Regions from separate parts of the Halomonas sp. R57-5 genome, predicted to be linked through region 1. Evidence: predicted binding sites of a transcription regulator. Region 1 holds the regulator's gene; the other holds the start of a gene.
The links. Region 1 encodes FNR, which switches genes on or off when oxygen is low (the NO sensors DNR and NnrR bind a similar motif). Its sites were predicted from a motif close to TTGATNTANATCAA; they were not measured.

Region 1 (7,219 bases):
GATGGCGGCGCGAATGGCCCACCTCTTTGTACTCCGACTGCTGCTGGTGGCCGCCTGCGTGACGATCGCATGGTGGTTTATCGACCCCTCGCGGATGCTCTGGGTGCTACTCTCGGTGCTGGTGGTGACCTGCCCCTGCGCACTGGCGCTGGCCACCCCCGCGGCACTGACCGCAGGTCACGGCCAGCTACGTAAGCGCGGCGTGTTGATTACCCGCGCCGATGCCATGGAAACCCTCTCCAACGTTACCCGGGTGATTTTTGATAAAACCGGCACCCTGACCCGCGGCGAGATGCAGCTTACCCAAACTCAGCCTCTCGGCGAATTAACCGCCGAGCGTGCCCGGGCGATTGCCGCCGCCCTTGAGGCCCATTCGGAGCACCCCATTGCCCGCGCCTTTCGGCCATTCCGGGATGCGACGCTGCAAGCCAAAGATATTCACAGCCACACCGGGCAAGGGCTTGAAGGCAGCTTAAACGGTGCCCGCTGGCGGTTGGGCAAGTACGAATTTGCTGTCGATGGCGCCGTGGCTAGCAGTATGTCGGCGCCCGCCAAGGGCCAATGGCTGCTGCTTAGCGAAAACGGCATGCCCCGCGCCTGGTTTGGTCTGCATGACGGCGTTCGCGATGACGCTGCGGCGACGATCGCGGCCCTCCAGACCCAGGGGTTAAACGTAGAGCTGCTTTCTGGCGACACTCAGGATGCAGTGGAAAGCCTGGCCAGCCAGCTCAATATTACCACCTGGCACGCGGGTACCAGTCCAGAGGGCAAGCTGGCCCGAATGAAAGAACTCCAAGCCGCTGGCGAAACTGTGGTGATGATTGGTGACGGCATCAACGACGTGCCAGTCTTGGCTGGCGCTGATGTAGCGATTGCCATGAATGGAGCGACAGATCTTGCCCGGACCCGCGCCGATGCGGTGCTGCTCAGCCCACGTCTAATGCGAATTTTTGAGGCCATCGAGATTTCCCGCGCAACGCGGCGTATCATGCGCCAGAACATGATTTGGTCAGTGTGCTACAACGTTTCGGCGCTGCCGCTGGCGGCGATGGGGCTGGTGCCGCCCTGGCTAGCCGCGATTGGTATGTCGCTTAGCTCGCTAGTGGTGGTGGGTAACGCCCTGCGGCTGTCACGCTGGCGCCCCCAGCCCGCACCAACGCTTGGCACGTCAACACCGGTAACCGCATGACGATTCTGTACCTGCTTATTCCGCTTTCGCTGATTCTGCTCGGACTCGCCGTCTGGGCCTTCTTCTGGGCGGTCAAAAATGATCAGTTCGACGATTTAGAAGGCCCGGCGCACCGCATCTTGTTTGATGAGGACGACAACGATCTTCCCCCCGAACAGCGCCGCCAGCGCCCGCCAGCCAAGCAAAAAACCGTCGCACCAAAAGATAAAAACGCCCCCGACGACCAAGAGCCTCGGCCATGAATCCCACAGGGCTTGATCTACCGCCGCTGCTGGCGGCATTCGTATTTGGCTTAATGGGCGGTGCCCACTGCATTGGTATGTGCGGCGGCATTATGAGCGCCCTCACCTTTGCAGTACCCCCCAGCATGCGCCATCCAGCGCGTATGGGGGGGCTGCTACTCAGCTACAATGCTGGCCGTATTATTAGCTATATGAGCGCAGGCGCGCTGGTTGCCCTGCTGGGCACGCTATTTTCGCTTTCCGCCACGGCACGAATGCTGCTTCAGGTGTTTGCCGCGCTGATGCTGATCCTGATGGCACTGTATATCGCCAACTGGTGGAAAGGGCTGCTCAAAGTGGAGGCGGTTGGCCGCCGTCTATGGCGCTTTATCGAGCCTGTGGGGCGGCGCTTAATGCCGGTGGTGTATATCCCTCAAGCCTTCGCGCTGGGCGCACTTTGGGGCTGGCTACCCTGTGGGCTGGTCTACTCCATGTTGGCCTGGAGCTTGGCGATTGCCGACCCGCTCCAGGGCGCGCTGCTAATGGGCGCATTTGGGCTAGGCACCCTGCCGGCGCTGCTCGTCACTGGCCTCGCTGCGCGCCAGCTAAGCCACTTGATTCGCCACCCGGCGACGCGCAGCGTGGCGGCACTAACGATTATCGCGTTTGCGCTGTGGCAGCTCTGGACTCTTACGGCACACAACCTCTAATAGCATGACATGGCTCAATCTTTACGCTTTCGTCACGGGTTAGGCTAGCGGCATTACCTCACGTCGGAGCGCCCCTTCATGCCCGTTCATGCCCCTGCGGTTTCACCTCTTGCCTCGTCTGTGGCGGCAGCGCCCTTGCAGCCGGTGTGGGATGAAGCCCTGCTGCGCCGCTACGACACCAGCGGACCACGCTACACGTCTTACCCCACGGCGCTGTCATTTCACGACCAATTCACCCCCGGTGACCTGACCCAGGCACTAGAGCGTAGCAATGCCAGTCAGCGTTCGCTGTCGCTGTATGTTCACGTGCCTTTTTGTCGCAAGATCTGTTTCTACTGCGCATGCAATAAAATCGCCACCAAGAACACCGCCCTGACCGAGCCTTACTTATCCCGGCTCGACCGTGAAATGGTGCTGACCGCACGCCACTTGGATACATCACGACCGGTGGAGCAGCTACACTGGGGTGGCGGAACGCCGACCTTTCTTAGCTTGAATCAGATGGGCGACCTGATTGATCGTTTGGATGCCCGGTTTGGCCTTTCGTCCTCTGCCGATCGCGACTACGCGATTGAAATAGACCCCCGGGAAGCGGATGTATTTACCCTGCGCCACCTGCAGTCGTTAGGCTTTAACCGCATTAGCCTGGGCGTGCAGGATTTAAGCCCGTTGGTACAGAAAGCCATTAACCGCATTCAACCGCGGGTACTCACCGAAACGCTGATGGAAGAGGCGCATCGCCTGGGCTTTCGCTCGCTCAATCTCGATCTTATTTACGGTTTACCGTTTCAGACAGAAAAGAGCTTTGCGAATACCCTCCGCCAGGTGATTGAACTCAATCCGGCGCGTCTTTCAGTATTTAACTACGCCCATATGCCCGAGCGCTTTGCTCCCCAGCGGCGTATTAATGTCGATGATTTGCCGGGCGGTGAAGAGAAGCTGGCAATTCTGCGCACCACGATTGAAATGCTCACCGCGGCTGGCTACGTACATATCGGCATGGATCACTTTGCCCGGCCTGATGATAGCCTGGCCATTGCTCAGCGCGACGGCTCGCTACAGCGCAACTTCCAAGGCTACTCCAGCCATGCCCAGTGCGATTTAATCGGGCTTGGCGTTTCGGCGATTTCACGTATTGATGACGTCTACGCGCAGAACCCGAGCGATCTGGCAAGCTACGAGGCGGCGTTGGATCAGGGTCAGCTCGCTACTGTGCGAGGCGTGCGGTTGAGTGATGACGACCTAATCCGGCGGGATGTGATTGAGCGGCTGATGTGCGATATGGGCATTGATCTGGCTGCGGTCAGCCAGCGCTGGAACATCGATGCCCCCCGCTATTTTGCCCCCGCTCTGGAGCGTTTACAGAGCGCTGAGCAAGATGGCCTACTGACCCGTAGTGGTGATCGACTTAACGCCACGCCCATGGGTCGACTGCTGGTGCGCCATTTAGCCATGGCGTTCGATACCCATCTTTCTGGGCAAATAGGGCAGCGCTACTCTAAGATTGTTTAATCACCTTATTGCAGGCATGCTAACGGCACCACAATAAGTAAGAATTTGCTAATTTTATCCTGACCCACTCAAGGAGCACCGCATGTTGGAACCTATGAGCAGCCGACGCTCGCTACTCCACGAAGCGCGCTGCCAAACCTGCAGCCTTAGCTCGCTGTGCCTGCCGCTTGCCCTTGAGTTGGACGATATGGGGCAGTTCGATGCGATTATTCGCCGCCGTGCGCCGCTGAAAAAAGGCGAGCCGCTGTTTCGCCAGGGTGATACTTTTACCAGCGTTTACGCGGTGCGTTCGGGGAGTTTGAAACAGGTCACCGCCGAAGGTAACGGCAGTGAGCAGTTGACCAATTTCTACCTGCCCAGTGAACTGGTGGGGCTGGATGGCATTGATGAAGAGCACTACCCCGGTAGCGTTATCGCCCTGGAAACCACCACCGTTTGCGAGATTCCTTTTGACCGCCTGGATTTGCTCTCAGAAGAGATCCCTGAGCTACGTGGCCAGCTGTATCGGAGCATGAGCAAAGAGTTACGCGATGACCGACGCATGATGCGCCTACTCTCGCGAAAAACCGCCGATCAACGGCTGGCCACCTTTTTGATTACCCTTTCGGACCGTTTTCGTCGCCGGGGCTACTCGCCCTACAGTTTTCGCCTCTCAATGCCGAGGGCCGATATTGGCAACTACCTGGGCTTAGCGGTGGAAACCGTCAGCCGCATTTTAAGCCGCTTTCAGCAACAAAGCGTGGTGGCGGTTTCCGGGCGAGAGGTCAATATTCTCGATATGCCGCGTTTGATTACCCTCGCCGAAGAGGAAGAGCAAACGGTTAGCTGACGTTGAAGGCCTGGATGCGACCCGCCAGCAGCTCCGCCTGCTTCGCCTCTAAGCCCTCAAAATCAAACAGGCTTCGGTCTGCCAGCTGGGAGGGCGCAATATTGGTCACCGCTTTAAACATGCTTTCCAGACGGCCAGGGAACTTCTCATCCCACTCGGCGAGCATCTCTTTGACCACCTGACGCTGCATATTAGGCTGGGAGCCGCACAGGTTGCAGGGAATGATTGGGAACGCCATCAGCCGCGAAAATTCCGCAATATCCGCTTCTTTGCAGTAGGCCAACGGCCGAATAACGATATTCTTACCATCATCGGATAGCAGCTTGGGCGGCATCGCTTTCAGGTTGCCGCCGAAGAACATATTCAGAAACAGGGTTTCAAGAATATCTTCCCGGTGATGGCCCAGGGCAATTTTATTGGCCCCAATCTCTTCGGCAAMCCCATACAGCGAGCCGCGGCGAAGCCGTGAACAGAGCGCGCAGGTGGTTTTACCTTCAGGGGTTTTCTCTTTCACCACCGAGTAGGTATCGCGTTCTACGATATGATACTCCACCCCCTGTTTGTCCAGATAGGCAGGCAGCACATGCTCAGGGAAGCCCGGCTGCTTCTGATCCAGATTGACCGCTATCAACGAAAAGTTAACTGGCGCGTTGCGCTGCAAGTTGCGCAAAATCTCCAGCATCGTGTAGCTGTCCTTACCGCCGGAGAGGCACACCATCACGCGATCGCCTTCATTGATCATTTGGTAATCAATAATCGCATTGCCCACTTCTCGGCGCAGACGCTTTTGCAGCTTGTTAAATTCACGCTTCTGCTTAGCATCAGCCTGCACAGCGTCTGGAGAGGCTGCAGGAGCAACATCTGGCGTGTCAAAATGCGGGTCGAAATAATCTAGGGATTGCATGAAATAAGCACTGCCGATAGTGAAAGGCGCTAAAAGAGGAAATATTGCCACATTCTAACAACACTCACCGCCTGACCCAAACACTAGTGCTTCCACCATTCCTATGCCACCTCCGCCATAACGCGCTGTAGGCGCATATACAGAAGTGCGCTGGCGGTTGCCTCGGCAAGCACGCTTTGCACACCCATGGCAGGCACCTGCCAGCATGCCAGCGCCTGGGCGAAGCTGCTGGGCGCTTCTACCTCCGGATGCAAACGCCGCAGTTGGCGCTGATGCAGTCTCGCCACATCAACCTGGGCATTGGGTAGCGCAAAATTCAGCCGCTTAGTCAGTAGTGTATTCAACGCTCCAATGCGCTGCTCCAACTGCCAGCCCACTATGGGCCGGTTGCCGATAAATTCCACTAACGCGCTCAAGTTATCACTGCTTGGCGGCTGCACCTCCCCTGCCTCACATAGCAAATGATGACGGCGCAGCTTCGCACTTTCGGGCTGTTTCGTGCTGCCTAACGTCATCACAAAAGCGCGGCTGGTTCGTACCTGCTGCTGGCTCAGCACCACCGCCGCCAAGCTGATCACCGGCGATGCCGACGTGAGCGTTGTCGTACAGACGAGGGCTACCAGCTCATCGCCCATATAAGGTTGAAACAGCCACGCATAGGGAGAATCCGCACAACGCCGACGATCACTTTCACGGCGCAGTAAGGTGCGCAATGAACCGCTAAATAGCCCTACGTGTCGATCTAACAGCCGCATTCCGCTCACGAATACTCCAAATGATAACGATGGGAAAGCCGCTGCTTAAAGTCTTTGACAATATGCATCGCTTCGCGCAATAGGTCGCGCTCCAGGGAAGAGAGATTTTGCACCACCACACGGTTAGCGCGGCTGCCGTTTTGGGCGTTGACGTCTGAGGCACCGGCTTGATGACCGGCAGGCGTCTCCAAAACGCTTAGCTGCTGTTTAAGACGCAGCTCGGAAAACAGTGCCAACGCTTCACCCAGGTCATCGGCAAAGCGGCGATCCAAACGGCCATCGGCGGCCAGGGCGTCAAGCCGGTCGAGTGTTGAAGTGGCTTTAATCCGCCGTTCAAGTGCCATGGTGCGCACGCCGTGAACAATCGGGAAAATGCCGCCTTTCTTAATATCGATACCGTGCTGGGGCTTTTTCAATGAGCCAAACAGCGTCAGCGGCGTCGAGAAACGCAGCGCCGTGCGGGCGAAATAGGAGAGCAGCAGCTCATCGCCCGAGCAGCGTTCAAACAGCTCTTCGCGAACGCTTTCGAGTAGGCTTGGGTTACCCGCCACCGCATGGGCATCGAGCATAATCGCCAGCTTCATCAGGCTGTCGCCATCACGCTCCCTGGCCCACTTGGCGATATGGCCTTTCCACTGCGACACCGTGGCCACCCACTCGGGGTTAGACACCATAATATTGCCGGGGCACGGCGGATAACCGAGCTGAATCAGCGTATCAGTGAGCGTCTGCATATGGCTTGTAAGGTCAGGCCACTGGGTTTCATCGGCCAGAATCAGGCCGTTATCCTGATCCGTTTTGAGAATCTGTTCACCGCGCCCTTCGCTGCCCATCACCATCATGCAGCTCTGCCCGTGGTAGCGTTCATTAATGGTGAACTCCCAGGCTTTACTGATGATGCGACCGTTCAGTGCGGCGAGCAGATCCATCGCAAAGCGCAGCTTAACGCCCTGGGCCATCAGCGCTTTGACCAGCTCCGGGGTACGCTGGCTGGCGGCTGCAAGCGCCTCTAAGCTGGTTGCCTGCTCTACCTGCAGACTCACCACATAGCTACGGCTTGAGAAGTAGCTAAGCACGTCAGTGAGCTCAACAACGCCTT
Region 2 (3,437 bases), 1.4 Mb from region 1:
AGCATAATGCCGATGGTGAGTCGATCGGCTGTGGTGAAGCACATATCCTCAATCCGGTAGCCAGTTTTTCAGATTCCATCATATACGTGTGTGCTAACGCACAGATCGTGTGATGTCAGACCCTGAACATGATGGTGCGGGTCCGTGTCGTTTGATCGCCAAGGTATCGGTCGCGTTACTATCCGCGCTAGATAACGAATAGTGCATTATGGAAATACAATCCTAATAATGTCAGGAAGGGTCTCCTCATGAATAGAGTCAACACTGCAGCAATGGCTTTTTGTCTTCTCGCTGTTCTGCCTAGGGCAGCATCCGCCCAAAACTCAGAGTACGGCCCACAAGGGGGTGTCCGTGAGTTTTCGATCTCTGGAACTGGCAGTAACGATCGGAATTTTAATAGCGGAAACTTCGGCGTGAGACTGTTGATCTTGGTTGGTATCTGAGGGATAACATGGTTGCCGGTGTTCGGCAAAGCGTCAATTACGCCGATGTCGAAGGCGAAGGCGGGCGTCACAGATGGTTTCTGGAACGGCTCAACCCGTGGTTACCTAACCCATCAGTTCCTTGATGGTCGTGCGCGGCCCTTCGTCGGTGCTAGCCTCGGTGGTATCTATGGAGACGGCGTCAAAGACAGCGCCTTCGCGGGACGGGAAACGGGTATGAAATACTATGTTCTGCCCAAGGCCTATTTCCTCGCTCGCGCTGAGTATCAGTTCCTGTTCAGCGATACCGACGATGCCACCGATGCGTTTCAGGAGGACGGTATCTGGGCTTATACGATTGGTCTGGGCTACAATTTCTGAACCACATCAAGATGCCACGAACCACCACGGCCACGTGGCGGGTGTGCATCTCTTGTCGCGCGCGGATGGCATCGGCCTTGCCTTCCGGATAGCGTTGCTTATAGCTATTAAGCTAGGTTCTTAACTACCTAAGGTGGTTGTCCTGACGGTCACCCATTCGGTGATGTCACCCTTGTCAGCACCGCCGTGATCAGCAGGATAACCACGACCAGCACCACCTCCAGCGCAATACTGCGCTGCAAACGTCGTGGGGCTGTTGCATCGCCGCTCTCAAAGGCAGGTACAAGCCGCCACTTGTTCGCGGCAGCAAATAACAGCAGCACCGCGACAATCAATACTTTGCCGATCAAGAACTGTCCATATGCCGTGGTGAGCAGGGGTGTGAGACCGCCTGTTAGCAGCGTGGCCAAAGTGACGCCCGCCAGTACCAACACGCCAACTCCGCCCATGGCGAGTTGCCCGAAACGGGTCAGAATGCGGGCGGTATTGCCGTGGTTGTAATGTTGCCCCACTAAGTGGAACAGCGGCCACAGCGAGGCTACCCAGAATGCTGCCGCCATCAGGTGAACGATCAGCAAGACAGCCAGAACGAGGCGTGGGGTGTTTACTGTATGCCCCACCTGCACGAATGCCAGCATCACCAATAAAACGCCTACTAGGCTCAAGCTGTTGGCTGTTTTCGAGAACGCTAAGTTATTAAGCTGAATCGCCTGGACCAGCAGCAAACCAGCTACCACCAGTATTAGTCGACCCCCGGACGCGCCATCGAACACGATCCCGAGCAACATTGGGTTGGTTGCAGCCGCTATATTGCCGCCTCCAAGGTAACCAGCTTCTAAAGACCACTGGAACAGAATCAGGATGACCCCCGCCCAGGCAGAAAGGACACCCATGCGGGCGACGCGCCTCCGGTCGTGATCAGGGAGCCGGGGAAACGCTAGACGAAACAACACGGCCCCCGTCGCGACTAGGGCGCTAAGGTAAATCCCGGCCGCCACGAGAATCATCGCGACGGTCCAGACATCGAGGCTATTTTCGGAGAACCACCAAGCCACGGGTCAGGGCTCGACCGAGAAGTTAAAACCGTCGGACATCATGTGTCCGTCATCCAATAGGCCGCGCCAGTGCACCTGGTAGTCCCCAGCCGAAAGAATTTCACCGGGCTTCACGACGTAGCGTTCGACCTGTTCACTGCCTGGCTGACCATCAAGAGGAACGGGGCCGTTTGGGCCTGTCACTTCAAACTGGGTGATGCGCATCATGCCACCAAACTCGATGCCAATCTCTGCTGGGGAATCCTGAATGGTGACGCCATCCTTAGGCGAAGTGCTTGCGCCCCCTTCATGGGCCAGCACTGGGATTGCTAGCGACAGCAACAGCGTTGCTAAGGTAGCGTGAATGATAGGGAGCGAACTCGTCTTCTTTTGCATACCGTATCCTTATATATTTTTAGGGTTGAATGGATGCCGTTACTTCATCGCGGAGGCGCTAAAACTGATTCGGCTGAGCCTTCTTACATCGTTCATCTGCCCTGTTTGGCGAACAAGGCGCATGGCGTCGTGCTTTTCTTCATGGAAATGAGTCGGTGTTATAACGTGCCAACCTACCTGAAACAGGGCTGAAAATGGCGGAAAAAATGATCTGTGACAACACTTAGGTATTGGGATCGGTTTCTCCTTTACCTTTGGGCCACCTATAGGTTGTAGGCTTATAACGAAAGCTAACTCCGCCTTCTTCCATTTTTAATGGATAAGGCGATGTCTCGACCAGCAACATGATAAGAGGAAATATCATGGTTAAGCACAAGATGATCTTTGCCATTGGTCTGGCTGCAAGCCTCAGTGTCCCCAGCAGCGCCATCTTCGCTCAAGGTATGAGCCAAGGCGCCCAAGGTCAGGGCAATATGATGGACGGCCAAGTCGGTATGGGTTCGGGCATGATGATGGGCAGTCAAGAAGGCATGTACCCAGGAATGATGATGGGAGGGCAAAGCGGGATGATGCCTTGTCCAATGATGGAAGGCATGGGGAGTATGTCCGGCATTGGCGGTATGCTCGACGAGCAGCAGATGAGTACCATGCGTGAGATGCGCCAAGAACACCGCGCGGCCCAGCTTGAGCGGATGGGCGAATTGATGAACCTGCGCGACGACATGATGCAAACCATGCAGACTGAACGCCCTGAACCAGAGGAAATAAAGGCGCTGCATGCTCAAATGGCCAACCTTCATGGCGATATGATGGCTGATAACGTGCGCATGCATAATCAGATGCAGGACTTACTGACCGATGAGCAGCGTGAACAGATGAGAGGAAGCATGCCCAGCCACCATGGCCCGCAATAAGCCTTGGCGATTGCCTCTTTTTTTAGGAGTGATGGCATGATGAACGCGGAATGTTTTGCTTTTATGGGGTCAATGGGGTGGCTAGGCTGGTTGATGCCCCTGGCCATGCTGTTATTAATTGGCTTGGCGATCGCTTCGCTGGCCAAGTACCTCTTCAGTCGTTCACGCTAAGGAGTTGAAAATAATGCAACATATGAGTCTGGATTCATAGAATAACCGCAGCACTTTGGATCACACAGTAGAGGAAGGAGGGCCAGCGCCGGTACCCTCTCGACTTTACCGACCAAAGT

Region 2: the regulator FNR is predicted to act here: its motif matches at 2,440-2,453, upstream of HALO_RS11960 (copper resistance CopC family protein).

The regions. Positions count from the first base shown of each region.
Region 1 is NZ_LN813019.1:1,195,775-1,202,993, reverse strand. Features, by position in the region: gene HALO_RS05390 (heavy metal translocating P-type ATPase) at 1-1,189, shown strand, start outside; gene ccoS (cbb3-type cytochrome oxidase assembly protein CcoS) at 1,186-1,431, shown strand; gene HALO_RS05380 (sulfite exporter TauE/SafE family protein) at 1,428-2,120, shown strand; gene hemN (oxygen-independent coproporphyrinogen III oxidase) at 2,199-3,632, shown strand; gene fnr (fumarate/nitrate reduction transcriptional regulator Fnr) at 3,715-4,461, shown strand; gene ttcA (tRNA 2-thiocytidine(32) synthetase TtcA) at 4,454-5,365, opposite strand; gene HALO_RS05360 (DNA polymerase III subunit epsilon) at 5,467-6,120, opposite strand; gene HALO_RS05355 (DUF294 nucleotidyltransferase-like domain-containing protein) at 6,126-7,219, opposite strand, start outside.
Region 2 is NZ_LN813019.1:2,599,518-2,602,954, forward strand. Features, by position in the region: gene HALO_RS23350 (hypothetical protein) at 462-803, shown strand; gene HALO_RS11955 (copper resistance D family protein) at 953-1,696, opposite strand; gene HALO_RS11960 (copper resistance CopC family protein) at 1,862-2,233, opposite strand; gene HALO_RS11965 (hypothetical protein) at 2,596-3,147, shown strand; gene HALO_RS23615 (hypothetical protein) at 3,184-3,318, shown strand.